DNA from 4 places in the Mesorhizobium sp. M0761 genome. Region 3 is predicted to be linked to each of the others. Evidence: predicted binding sites of a transcription regulator. Region 3 holds the regulator's gene; each other region holds the start of a gene.
What was found. The regulator PhoB, encoded in region 3, activates phosphate uptake and scavenging genes when phosphate is short. The targets are predictions, from matches to a motif close to TGTCATNNANCTGTCAT.

Region 1 (3,295 bases), on a different contig from region 3:
CTGGGGCGCGCCCTTGGCGTCACTATCATAGGGAAGCTGGCCGATGCCGTAGTTCATGCCCGACTTGACGATGTCACCGAGCCCCCCCGACGATTCGGTGAAGATGCCGCATTCTCCGGCAAGGAAGATCTGCTTGGCTTCGGAGGTACGGCCGCCATATTTGAAGGTGCCGTCCTTGGCCAGGTCGGCGAGCGCCTGGAAATGATTGACGAAGATCGGCGCATTGATCTTGAGCTCGACGTCGGTTCCGGCAAGTCCGTTCTGGTTGGTGCCATAGGAAACGTCATTCCAGGCAGCGAAGGCCTCAAGGTGGATCCAGGTCAACCACGTCGAGGTATAGCCGCAGGAAGCGGCGCCGCTCGCTTTGATCTTCTTGGCGGCTTCCCACACCTCGTTCCAGGTCTTTGGCGGATTGTTCACATCAAGCCCGGCCTTCTGGAAGATATCCTTGTTGTAGTAGAGGATAGGCGACGAGGAATTATAGGGGAAGGACAGCATGGTCCCGTCCGGCTTCGAATAGTAGCCGACGATGCCGGGCAAATACTGGCTCTTGTCGAAGGTCACGCCGGCGCTGGTCAGCACATCGGCCACCGGCTTGATCGCACCTTCGGCGGCCATCATGACGCCGGTACCCACGTCGAACACCTGGATGATGTCGGGCGCTTGCCCCGCACGAAAGGCAGCGATGCCGGCATTCAGCGTTTCGGGATAGGTGCCCTTGAAAACAGGGAGAATTTCATAGTCGCTCTGGCTGGCATTGAAATCCTTGGCGATCTTGTCGACCACCTCGGCATTGGCGCCGGTCATTGCATGCCACCAACTGATCTGGGTGGCGGCGAAGGCGGAGGTGGTGGAAAGCAGGGTCAAGGTGGCGGCAACACCGGCCGCAAAGCCGAACAACTTCATGTTTCATCTCCCGTTTGTCATTGGCGAAAGGGGCGCTCCCGCGAACGCAATATGTGTCTCTGATGACAATCGGACAACGGATTTGTTGCTGTTTCGTGAATTTCATACCCGGCTAACTTCGCGCCCCCTCGCCTTGCAACGAGGACAGAGAGAAATGCCAAGCCGGCTCAGCGATAGAATGGGGCATGGTGGGCCTGCAAGGATCGCCGACCGCCCAGCGATGCGTGAAGGGCCCGCGTGACAGCGCCACGCACCTGCACCGTGCGGCCGCCAAACCGGCGCTCGGCCAGATCGAGATCGGCCGAGCGGCATCGCGCCAGGCACTGCTGTAGCCGTGCGTCTGGAATGAGACAGGATCGCCGCAAGGTACAACCCGAAAAACCCGCTGTAGTTGTAGTTCGCATAACCGATTCTTCGTCAAGCGCGACATACTAATCAAGTGGACGGCTTGATTGCTGTGGGAGAGCAGGTGGGGCGAGATGCTGACGGTCTATAATTGTATCGTGCATGAGCACGATCTGAGACTGGTCGCACTGGCAGCGCTCATTTGCGGTATTTCTTCCTTCTCGGCGGTCAACCTGCTTCGCCATGTCGACCGCTCGAGCGAGCGCAACCGCTATACCTGGCTGATGATAGCAGCCACTTCCACCGGCTTCGGCATCTGGGCGACGCATTTCATCGCAATGCTTGCCTTTTCTCCCGGAATCCCCAACGCCTACAATACGGAAATGTCGGCGCTTTCGCTCGCCGGTTCCGTCGCCCTGACCGCCGCGGGCATGTGGATCGCCACCTTGCGCCGGGGCATCGACTACCCTCTGGTCGGCGGCGCGGTCCTCGGCGCTGGTATCGCCGCCATGCACTATATCGGCATGGCCGCCTTCGAGGTCGAAGGGCGCATCGTCTGGAACCCGCTGCTGGTCGGCGTCTCGGTGCTGACAGGCGTCACCCTCGCCGCGCTGGCGCTGCTGGTCGTGTTGCGACGGCCGTCCATGCAGGCCACAATCGCCGCCGCCATCCTGTTGACGCTGGCGATCTGCAGCCTGCACTTCATCGCCATGGGCGCGGTGTCGATCTTCCCGGACTCCTCCATCGAGATATCGCAGTTCACGGTCGAACCGGTGTCGCAGGCCTTCGCCGCCGCTGCAGTCAGCATGGCTATCCTGGTGCTTTCAGCCGCAGCATTGTGGATCGACCTTCGCTTCCGGCGTCACAAGCTCGAGGCAGAGCGCATGCACGGCCTCGCCAACGCCGCCGTCGAGGGCCTGATCGTCTGCGACGGCGCCCGCATCGTCAGCGCCAATGACAGCATCGCGGCACTCACCGGCATTGCGCCGGAAGTGCTGAACGCGATGCTGCTTGGCGATCTCTTCGGCGAACGCACCGCGGCCGGCATGTCCGACTGCAGCGGACAGGGACAGGAAGCGGAGCTCAGAGCCCATGACGGCGCCACCATCCCCGTCGAACTTATCGCCAGAAGCATCGACTATTGCGGCAAGCGGCACAGCGTGGTCGCCGTGCGCGACATCCGCGAACGCAGGAAGGCCGAGCAGGAGATCCTGCGCCTCGCCCATTTCGACCCGCTGACCGGGCTCCCCAACCGCCGCAGTTTCTCCGGCCGGCTCGAGGCCGAAATTGCCGCAATGGACCGCGGCGGCAAGGGTGGGCATCTTGCGCTGCTGCTGCTCGACCTCGACCGCTTCAAGGAAGTGAACGACCTGTTCGGGCACGGCGCCGGCGATGCCATGCTGCAGAAGGTGGCGCTGTGCGCCTCCGCCGTGCTCCGCCACGGACAGATGCTGGCGCGTCTTGGCGGCGACGAGTTCGCCATCATCGCCCCGAACCTTCCCGGCCCGCAGGCGGCCGGCCGCATCGCCGAGGCGGTGCTGGCGGCCATGCGCGAGGAAAACCGGCTGTCGGTCGGTGGCGGGCTGGTGTCGGCCAGCATCGGCATTGCACTTTATCCGCTCGACGCCGATGAGCCGACAATCCTGGTCAGCCACGCCGACACCGCGCTCTACCGAGCCAAGGCCGAGGGCAAGGACACCTACCGTTACTTCGAGGCCTCGATGGGCGCCGAGGCGCGAGACCGGCGCGTGATGGAGCACGAACTGCGCCAGGCCATGGCGCGCGATGAGTTTCGCCTCGTCTACCAGCCACAAAAGGAGATCAGCAGCGGGCGGATGGTCGGGTTCGAAGCGCTGATCCGCTGGCGCCATCCGCAGCGCGGCGACGTGTCGCCGGCGACCTTCATCCCGGTGGCCGAAGACAGCGGCGTCATCATCCAGATCGGCGAATGGGTGCTGGCGACGGCCTGCGCCGAGGCAGCGCGCTGGAAGAACCCTCTCACCGTCGCGGTCAATGTCTCGGCGGTGCAGCTCCACAATCCGAA
Region 2 (3,295 bases), on a different contig from region 3:
GTACCAGGAATTGGCCGGCTCCCATTCCTGGCAAAAGACACCGGCGGGATCGCCTGCGACCATGTAGCGGGCGGCGTCGAATGTGTGGATCGCCATGTCGAGCAAGAGCACATGGGCCATCTCCTCGCGAAAGCCGCCGAAATGCGGCGCGACGAAGAAGTCGGCATGGATGCTGGTCGGCTTGCCGATGGCGCCGGAGTCGAGAAAGCGCCTGATGCGCCGGACATTGGCGACGTAGCGGCGGTTCTGCACGACCGCATGGACGCGCCCCGCGTTACGCGCCGCATCGACGATGGCGCGCGCATTTTCCGGAGTATCGGCCAGCGGCTTTTCCGTCAGCAGATGGCAATTATGGGCAAAGGCGGCAAAGGCGACATCACGCCGGGCGGCTGGAACCACGACATCGAACACCGCGTCGGGCCTGGTCTGGTCGAGCACCGCGTCGAGGCTGGTGCCGATGACCGCGCCGTCGAGCCCGTATTCGTGCGCCCTCGCCTTCGCCCGTTCGGCGTCGAGATCGACAAGGCCAACAATGGCCAGCCCGTCGATCTGCCTCGCGGCATCGAGCCAGGCCTTGCTCATCGCACCACAGCCGACGAGGACGGCATTCATCATCCGGCATTCCTCCCGTCCGGTCCCTCCAGACCGAATGTCACGGCATTTCCGGCATCACCGTAAACGTTTCTCCGTAAACGTTTACGAGAACACACCCGATGGCGTAGAATGTCAATCGGCTGTCAGCGAAAATCATCCCGAAGCCTTGGCCTGGGCGGCAGCCGGTGCTAGCCAAGACAGGGGGAGAACTGTCCTTGGCGTCCAGCATCCATGACCTCGCGCGTCACCTGAACATTTCGATCGGCACCGTGTCGCGGGCGTTGAACGGCCGCGCCGACGTCAATGCCGACACCCGCCAGCGCGTGCTCGCCGCCGCCAAGCAATTGAACTATTCGCCCAACCAGTCCGGCCGCAGCCTGCGGCAAGGCACCACCCATTCGATCGCCTTCATGCTGCAGCCGCATCCGGGCGACCAGCAATATGGCGAACCGTTCTTCATCCCGTTCCTGATCGGTCTGCAGGGCCGGCTGGCCGAGGATGACCTGGATCTGATGGTCGTCATGGGCGAGCCCGGCCAATATCAGCAGGAGAGGCTGCGCCGCGTGGTTGAGACGCGCCGGGCCGACGCGGTCGTGTTGGCCAATACACGGCGGGAAGACGATCGGATCGACTATCTCAGCAAGGCCGGCTTTCCCTTCGCCACGCTTGGCCGAAGTCAATCCGGCGACGACACCTATCCTTCGCTCGATATAGATTTCGAGAGGGCGGGTGATGAAGCCGTCGACCGGCTGGTCGCGCGCGGCCACCGCCGCATTGCCGCCATCCGCCCTTCGCTTGATCTCAACTTCGGCTACCTTTTCCTCGACGGCTACCGCAAGGGGCTGGAGCGGCATGGCATCGAAGTCGACCCCGGCCTGATCGCCGACGGCTTCATCAACGAGGCAGGCGGCTACCAGGTGACGCCGCGCGTGATGCTCTCCAAGGACCGGCCCACAGCCATCATCTTCAACAATGACGCAATGGCGCTCGGCGGCTGCAAGGCACTGGCCGAGATGGGCATCAGGCCCGGCCACGACATCGCGGTGATCGTCATCGTCGACACGCCGCTCTGCCGCTACTTTTCACCGGCGCTGACCGCCTTCCGTCCGTCGCTGGAGCCGATGGGCCGGCGGCTGGCCGAAATGCTGCTGGCCTCGCTTCCCGCCTTTGCCGGCCCGGAAGGTCCGCGCATCATCCGCGAAGTCTGGCCGCTGGAGCTGATCGCGCGCGACAGCGATTGATAGTGCGTCTCTCCCTTCTCCCACAAGGGAGAAGGAAGAGGCCCGCTCTGTCACGCAAGTATCATGTTCGCGTCCTAGACCGCTTTGCGAGAGGGCGACATCGTCGATGCGATGCGGTGGCCCCTTTGCGCCGCTCAAGGCTTGTCACAAAGAGGATCTCCATGAAAATCTCGCACCGAACCGTGTCGCTCGGCGCCGCGCTGGCGCTGTTTACCGCCCTGACCCCTGCCCTTGCCGACAGCACAGCCACCGTTGGTGGCTTCGTCAACAAGGGCCTGGTCGGCGTCGGCCGCATCCCGGCCGATCAGAAGGACAAGTTCGGCGAGACCTTCGGCTCCGGCTCCGGCATGTCGATCGACGCCGCAAGCTGGACCCGTGGCGCGGACGGCTACAAGGGCTCGCTCTGGTTGCTGCCCGACCGCGGCTACAATGTCGTCGGCACCACCGACTACCGGCCGCGCCTCAACACTATTCGCATCGAGTTCACGCCGGCCGCACTAGGCGCCACGCCCACCTCCGGCCAGGAACAGACAGGCGTCAAGGCGACGCTTGCCGATTCCCTGCTCCTCACCGACGACAAGGGCGCTGACGCCACCGGCCTCGATCCGCTCAACGGCGTGCGCGCGGCCAATGGCGACCTGCCGATCCTGCCCGAGGCCAATGGCAAGCTGGCGCTCGACAATGAGGCGATCGCGCGGCTGCCCGACGGCACCATGTTCATCTCTGACGAATACGGCCCCAACATCTACCGCTTCTCGGCCGACGGCCATCTGTTGTCGGCAACGCAGCCGCCCGCCGCTTTGGTGCCGATGCGCAAGGGCGCGCCGAACTTCGCCTCCGACAATCCGGGCCCCGGTGCAGCCGAACCCGATCCGAAGGATCCCGAAACCGGCCGCCAGAACAATCAAGGCCTCGAAGGCATGGCGCTGACGCCGGACGGCAAGTCGCTGATCACTGTGCTGCAGTCGGCGCCCCGCCAGGATGGCGGCGATTCGCCCGCGACGCGCCAGAACACCCGCGCGCTGGTCTACGACGCCTCCGACCCGGCCCATCTCAAGCTGGTGCATGAATATGCCGTGCCGCTGCCGGTGTTCAAGGACGCCAAGGACAAGACCAAGGTCGCCGCGCAGAGCGAAATCGTGGCGCTGTCCGACAAGACCTTCCTGATGCTGGCGCGCGACAGCGGAAACGGCCAGGGGGTGAAGGGCGATACTTCGCTGCTGCGCCAGATTTTCGTCGTCGACGTCTCTGGCGCCACCGACATTGCCGGCGGCGCCTTCGATGCCGCCGACAAGCCGCTGGCGCCCAAGGGCGTGCTCGACCCCTCGGTGACCCCGGCCAAGCTGACGCCGTTCATTGACATCAACGACAACAAGGAACTCGGCCGTTTCGGCCTGCATGACGGCAAGCCGAACGACAAGAACAATCTCTCGGAGAAGTGGGAAGCAATGTCTGTGGTC
Region 3 (3,295 bases):
TGATAAGGCGCTGTCAACATCGATTCTGATGGATTCTGATGGCCTTGCCGAATTTTTTCGAGGTCCGCAATAAACAATGACAGGGCTGCCGGCGTCTGCCAATATTTGGCTGGTGCCGTCGAACGCCTTCACTATCATGAGGCGCGAGGAGGCCGGGAGGAAACAAATGTCGGTTGGAATCCGCCACGACGATCTGCGCCGTCGCAACCGTGCGATGGTGATTTCAGCCGTGCGCCGGGCCGGCCAGCCGTCGCGGACCGAGATTGCGGCGACCACCGGCCTCAGCCACTCGACCATATCGGCAATCTCGTCTGATCTGATTCAAGAAGGCATCCTGATTGAAGGCAAACCTGGCGAGACCGGCGCACTGAAACGCGGCCGGCCGCAGGTGGGCCTTGGTCTCAACCCGGAAGCGGCGGCGGTGATGACCGTCGTGCTGTCGCTCAATTTCCTGTCCGTCACCGTCATCGACTATGCCGGCCACGTCGTCGCCGAGGAACAGCGCCGGCTGGACACGCTGACCAAGCCGCGCGACGAGCTGATTGGCGAATGCGTAGCAATCGTCCGGCGGCGGCTTGAGGATCCCGACCTCGATGTCCAGAGCATCGCCCGCATTGCCATGGGCATCCAGGGCATCACCGATTCGCAGGCGCGCGCCATGCTGTGGTCGCCGATCACGCCACTGACCGACATTGCCTTCGCCGACATGTTGGAAGCGGAATTCGGCATTCCGGCCACCATGGAGAACGACTGCAATATGATGGCGGTGGCGCTGCAATGGCGCCAGCCCGAGCGCTACCGCGACAACTTTATCGCCATCCTCTTGTCGCACGGCATCGGCATGGGACTGGTGCTGAAAGGCGAACTGTTCACCGGCACCCATTCCTCGGGCGGCGAGTTCGGCCACATGATCCACCGTCCGGGCGGCGCGCTCTGCCGCTGCGGGCGGCGCGGCTGCGTCGAGGCCTATGCCGGAAACTACGCCATCTGGCGCAGCGCCAAAATGATGGGCGAGGATGCCGAGCCGGTCGATATCGGCGACGCTGATATGCGCGCACTCGCCGCGCGCGCCCGCGAAACCGATGGCCCGGAGCGCGAAGCCTATCGCAGGGCCGGTGAGGCGCTCGGCTTCGGCCTCGGCAGCCTGTTTGCTCTGATCGATCCGGCACCCGTCGCCATGGTCGGCGTCAGCGCCGCCGCCTTCGACCTGATCGAACCGGCATTGCGCGAAGCGATCGCCCAGACTGCCGGCGGCCAGCACTCGAAATCGATCTCCTTCGACACCGAGCCCAACGAGCTGCCGCTGATCCGCGAAGGCTGCGCCATGCGCGCGCTCGGCTTCGTCGACCAGGAGATTTTCGCGCCGGGCATTCAGGCGAAATCCGGCAAGCATGTCGCCTGAATGGCCGGCAACGGCGCGACGCGCAGCATCCTAGTCTTCCCTGATAGCGTAGCCGGCGCCGCGAATGGTACGGATGACATCCGGCATGCGGCCATTGTTGACGGCCTTGCGCAGCCGCCCGACATGCACGTCGACGGTTCGCTCGTCTATATAGATCGTCTCGCCCCAGACATTGTCGAGCAGTTGGCTGCGCGAGAACACGCGGCCGGGATGGCGCATCATGAATTCGAGCAGCCGGAACTCGGTCGGTCCGAGCCTGATCTCGCTCTTCTTGCGGTAGACCCGGTGCGATTCTCGATCGAGCACGATGTCGCCGACCTTGAGCACGCTCGACAGCACTTCCGGCTTGGCGCGGCGCAGCAGCGCTTTCACGCGCGCCATGAACTCCGGCGTCGAGAATGGCTTGACCAGATAGTCGTCGGCACCGGTGGACAGGCCGCGCACGCGGTCGCTTTCCTCACCGCGCGCGGTCAGCATGATGATCGGCAGCCGCTCGGTTTCGGGCCGCACTCTAAGCCGCCGGCAGAGCTCGATGCCGGAAACAGCCGGCACCATCCAGTCGAGCACCAGGAGATCGGGCACGTTTTCCTGCAGGCGGATCTCGGCCTCGTCGCCGCGTGTCACCACCTCGACCTGATAGCCTTCGGATTCGAGGTTGTAGCGGAGGAGCACGCCTAGTGGCTCCTCGTCCTCCACGACCATGATGCGTGGCGCGATCATAGGCAGTTCACCCTCATCAGGCCGGCGTGGCCATCGCCGTCTCGTCCTGCTTCGGACGATTGGCGGGCAATTGCTGGCCGGTCAGCACATAATACGCATTTTCGGCGATGTTGGTGACATGATCGCCGATGCGCTCAAGATTCTTGGCGCAGAACAAGAGATGCGTGCAGGCGGTGATGTTGCGAGGGTCTTCCATCATGTAGGTCAAGAGCTCACGAAACACGGACGTGTATTTGACGTCGATGCGCTCGTCGTTATTCCTGAGTTTTGCAAGCGCTGCCGCATCGGTGGCGGCATATTCCTCGACGACGCCTTGCACCTGGATCAGCACCAGTTGCGCCATGGCGTCGATGGAGTGCGAGAGGTCGCGCGGCGTGACGCTCAAGCCCACGGTGCCGACGCGTTTGGCGATGTTCTTGGCGAGGTCGCCGATGCGCTCGAGGTCGCCCGCCATGCGGATCGAGCCGACCACGGCGCGCAGATCGTTGGCCATCGGCTGGCGCTTGGCGATCAGCGTGATGGCGCGGTCGTCCAGTTCGCGCTGGCGCGCATCCATGATGGCGTCGTCGGACACGACACGCTGTGCCAGCGCATTGTCCGAATTGAGCAGCGCCCTCGTCGAGCCGCTGACCATCGAGCCTGCCAGATCGCCCATGTCGCGGATCAGCTTGCTGATCTGCCCGAGCTCTTCATCGAAGGAGGCGACGGTATGTTCACCCATGATCTTGGTCCTCGTGCCTGAAAATTCACCCGCCGGACGGCTCAGCCGAAGCGGCCGGTAATGTAGTCCTGGGTGCGCTTGTCGTCGGGGTTGGTGAACATCTTGTCGGTGGCGCCCTCCTCGACGAGATAGCCGAGATGGAACATCGCTGTACGCTGCGACACGCGCGCCGCCTGCTGCATCGAGTGGGTGACGATGACGATCGTGTAGTTCTGGCGCAGTTCGTCGATCAGCTCCTCGACACGGGCGGTGGCGATCGGATCGAGCGCCGAGCAGGGCTCGTCCATCAGGATCACCTCCGGCGACACGGCGATGGCGCGCGCGATGCACAGGCGCTGCTGCTGGCCGCCGGACAGGCCGGTGCCGGGCTCCTGCAGGCGGTCCTTGACCTCGTTCCAGATCGCAGCCTTCTTCAGGCTCTGCTCGACGATCTGGTCCATGTCGGACTTGCG
Region 4 (3,295 bases), on a different contig from region 3:
AAGCCTTCGCCAAGAACATCGGCCTCGGCTGTCATGTCGAGCCCGACGTGCCGCAGATGATCATGGCCGATCCCGGCAGGGTCAGGCAGGTGCTGCTCAACCTGATCGGCAATGCGATCAAGTTCACCGACACCGGCGGCGTGCTGGTCTCGATTGCGCGCGCCCGCACCGATACCAGCGACCGCATCTGCTTCACCGTTACCGACACCGGCCCCGGCCTGCACGAAGACGACATGGAGCGCATCTTCGAGGAATTCGAACAGTCCGACGGCACCTCGACCCGCACCCATGGCGGCGCCGGCCTCGGTCTGGCCATATCAAGGCGCCTGGTCGCCGCCATGGGCGGTGCCATTTCGGTGTCGAGCCGGCTTGGCGAGGGATCGGAATTCGTCTTCGAGATCCCGGCCGCAGGAGCAACCGAAGCACCGCAGAACCGGCAGAACATCCTGGCCGGCCGGCGCGCCGTGATCGTGTCGAAGAACGCCGTCGAGGCCGACGCCATCGCCCGCACCATCCGCGCCCATGGCGGCGCCGTCGACGTCGCCGCAACCGCTTCCCAGGCGACGCCCTTCGCCGAACATTGCGATGTGCTGTTGATCGACGCGGCCCTGGAGGACGGCGACGGCAGACTGCTCAAGCGCCTGCGCCAGAGTGGCTTTGCCGATTGCGAGGCGATCACGCTGATCGCGCCGACCGACCGCGGCATGCTTGGCGAATTCCGCACCAACGGCTACGCCACCTTCCTGGCGAGGCCGGTGCGCGGCGAAACCCTGCTGCGCATGCTGCTGACCAGTCATGCCTCTGCCTTGCCGCCGCCCAAGCCGGAAAAGACCGGCGCGTCCTCGCTTCGTGCCCATGGCGGGCGCCAGCAAGGTTTGTCGGTGCTGATCGCCGAAGACAACGACATCAACGCCATGCTTGCCCGCGCCACGCTTTTGAAGGCGGGACATCGCGTGAAAGTGGTCGGCAATGGCAAGGCCGCGGTCGAGGCGGTGACCGAAGCCGGGCTGAAAAATCGCTTCGATGTGGTGCTGATGGATTTGCACATGCCGGTCATGGACGGGCTGGACGCGATCGCCGCCATCCGCCGCCACGAGGAGGAAATGGCTGTGCCGCCGGTTCCGATCATGGTGCTTTCGGCCGACAGCCAGGAAAAGACCCGCCACACCGTGCTCGCCCATGGCGCCAGCGGCTTTGTCACCAAGCCGCTCGATCCCGACGCGCTGGTCCATGCCGTCGAGGGCCAGGTGGCCGCCTGAATTCATGTCGCTCGAAAATGGCCCCGGTTTTGAGAAGACGACATGCACAAAACAAAGACTTGAAGCGCGTCGCGTGAATCGTCCCAGCGCGACGCGCTTCAAGGTGACGCTGGCGCAATCCTCGCGTCACGTAGGTAGCCGAATGAGGGTTTTCGCCAGCCGACGAAGTATTGCCCGTCGCGCCGTATCACGGTACTGTCACAATCCTGTTGCACCTACACCGTATCCCCGTGCCAAGAGGGATGGCTCGAAGGAGAATCACTCGTGCATACAGTTATGCCGGAATGTGACACTCGGCCCAGCGCAGGCGGCGCTTTGCTCGCCGCGCGGAACGCCGATGCCGTCGCAACAGGCGCACCGCTGGGCCGTATCGGCAATCTCGAAGTGCGGCTTGCCCGCAATGAGGCCGAGATCGCCGCCGCGCAGGAAGTGCGCTACCGGGTGTTTTATGACGAGCTTGGCGCCAGGAAGGACCTGTTCCAGGCGCAGGACCGGCGCGACGCCGACCGCTTCGACCCGCTGTGCGACCATCTCCTGGTGCTTGACACCTCGATCTCCGGCCCCGAGCATCGCCGCATCGTCGGCACTTACCGCCTGCTGCGGCAAGAGATTGCGGCGACCGCCGGCGGCTTCTATTCCGAAGGCGAGTTCGAACTGACCAAGCTGATCGCCCGCCATCCCGGCCAGCGCTTCCTTGAGCTCGGCCGCTCCTGCGTGCTGCCGGAATACCGCTCGAAGCGCACCATCGAGGCGCTGTGGCAAGGCATCTGGGCCTACATCAACCACTATGAGATCGGCGTGATGACCGGTTGTGCCTCGTTCCCTGGCACGGTGCCGGCTGCGCATGCCGAGGCGCTCACCTACCTTGCCCATCACTGCCGGACCAACTCCGCCTGGGATGTGCGGGCGGTCTCCGGCCGCTATTGCTCGATGGATCTGATGCCGATCGAGGCGGTCAACGCCAAGGCGGCGATCGCGGCCATGCCGCCGCTGGTCAAGGGCTATCTGCGCGTCGGCGCCCGCATCGGCGACGGCTGCGTCATCGACCGTGAGTTCTCCACCGTCGATGTGTTCGTGGTGATGCCGGTCAAGGAAATCGGCGCCCGCTACGTCAACTATTATGGCGGGGAAGCGCAGCGCTTTGCGGCGTGAGGCAGTAGGCAGTAGGCAGTAGGCAGTAGTGAAGGCTGCCGCGAATTGCTGACTACCGACTATTCCCTATTCCCTATTCCCTAATCCCTCTTCCTACGGAATATCCTCCGGTCGCCGTCCCGGGCGGCTCTTGTAGGACGGAAAGGTCCAGCCGAATTTCAGCGCGCCGCCGCGCACCAGGAAAGCCGCGACGAAGCCGGCGATATCCGAGGCGAGCGGCGGCAGGCCGGCAAGATCGCCAAGTGTGTAGAGGCCGGCGCCCGCGAGTGCGGCGGTGACGTAGATTTCGGGCCTGAGCAGCACCGATGGCTCGCCGGCCAGCAGATCGCGCAGGATGCCGCCAAATGTGGCGGTCAACACGCCCATAACAACGGAGACGACCGGCGAGCCGGTGATGGCCAGCCCCTTGGCCGCGCCCATTACGGAAAAGGCCGCCAATCCGATGGCGTCGAGCCAGAGCAGCCATTTCCAGCGGGATTCGACGCGGTGGGCGATGAAGAAGACCAGCACCGCAACCGCCGCGCAAACCAGCACATAGCCGGAGTTGGCGACCCAAAAGACGGGCAGGTTGAGGATGACGTCGCGAAGCGTGCCGCCGCCAATGCCGGTGACGCTGGCCAGAAACAGGAAGCCGATAATGTCGAGCTGCTTGCGCGAAGCCGCCAACGCCCCGGTCGCGGCAAAGACGGCGACGCCGGCATAGTCGAGGAGGTCGATGGGTGTCAGGGACATGAGGTAGTAGGGATTGGGAATTAGGGAAAGTATGAATAACACGAAGCCGCGCGATTGATACGCCTGCCCCTATTCCCTATTCCCTATTCCCTATTCCCTATTCCCTACTCCCTACTGCCTACCCTACTCACGCATCCTTCTCGGCCTGCTCG

Region 1: the regulator PhoB is predicted to act here: its motif matches at 969-985, upstream of ugpB (sn-glycerol-3-phosphate ABC transporter substrate-binding protein UgpB).
Region 2: the regulator PhoB is predicted to act here: its motif matches at 1,884-1,900, upstream of NKI32_RS17660 (esterase-like activity of phytase family protein).
Region 4: the regulator PhoB is predicted to act here: its motif matches at 1,456-1,472, upstream of olsB (l-ornithine N(alpha)-acyltransferase).

The regions. Positions count from the first base shown of each region.
Region 1 covers NZ_JAMYPF010000019.1:69,552-72,846, forward strand. The annotation lists gene ugpB (sn-glycerol-3-phosphate ABC transporter substrate-binding protein UgpB) at 1-906, opposite strand, end outside; gene NKI32_RS25280 (bifunctional diguanylate cyclase/phosphodiesterase) at 1,386-3,295, shown strand, end outside.
Region 2 covers NZ_JAMYPF010000010.1:6,679-9,973, forward strand. The annotation lists gene NKI32_RS17650 (Gfo/Idh/MocA family protein) at 1-615, opposite strand, end outside; gene NKI32_RS17655 (LacI family DNA-binding transcriptional regulator) at 810-1,835, shown strand; gene NKI32_RS17660 (esterase-like activity of phytase family protein) at 1,997-3,295, shown strand, end outside.
Region 3 covers NZ_JAMYPF010000006.1:326,951-330,245, reverse strand. The annotation lists gene NKI32_RS13225 (ROK family protein) at 167-1,402, shown strand; gene phoB (phosphate regulon transcriptional regulator PhoB) at 1,433-2,122, opposite strand; gene phoU (phosphate signaling complex protein PhoU) at 2,139-2,843, opposite strand; gene pstB (phosphate ABC transporter ATP-binding protein PstB) at 2,885-3,295, opposite strand, start outside.
Region 4 covers NZ_JAMYPF010000012.1:78,172-81,466, reverse strand. The annotation lists gene NKI32_RS20030 (response regulator) at 1-1,259, shown strand, start outside; gene olsB (l-ornithine N(alpha)-acyltransferase) at 1,536-2,411, shown strand; gene NKI32_RS20020 (trimeric intracellular cation channel family protein) at 2,505-3,137, opposite strand; gene grpE (nucleotide exchange factor GrpE) at 3,271-3,295, opposite strand, start outside.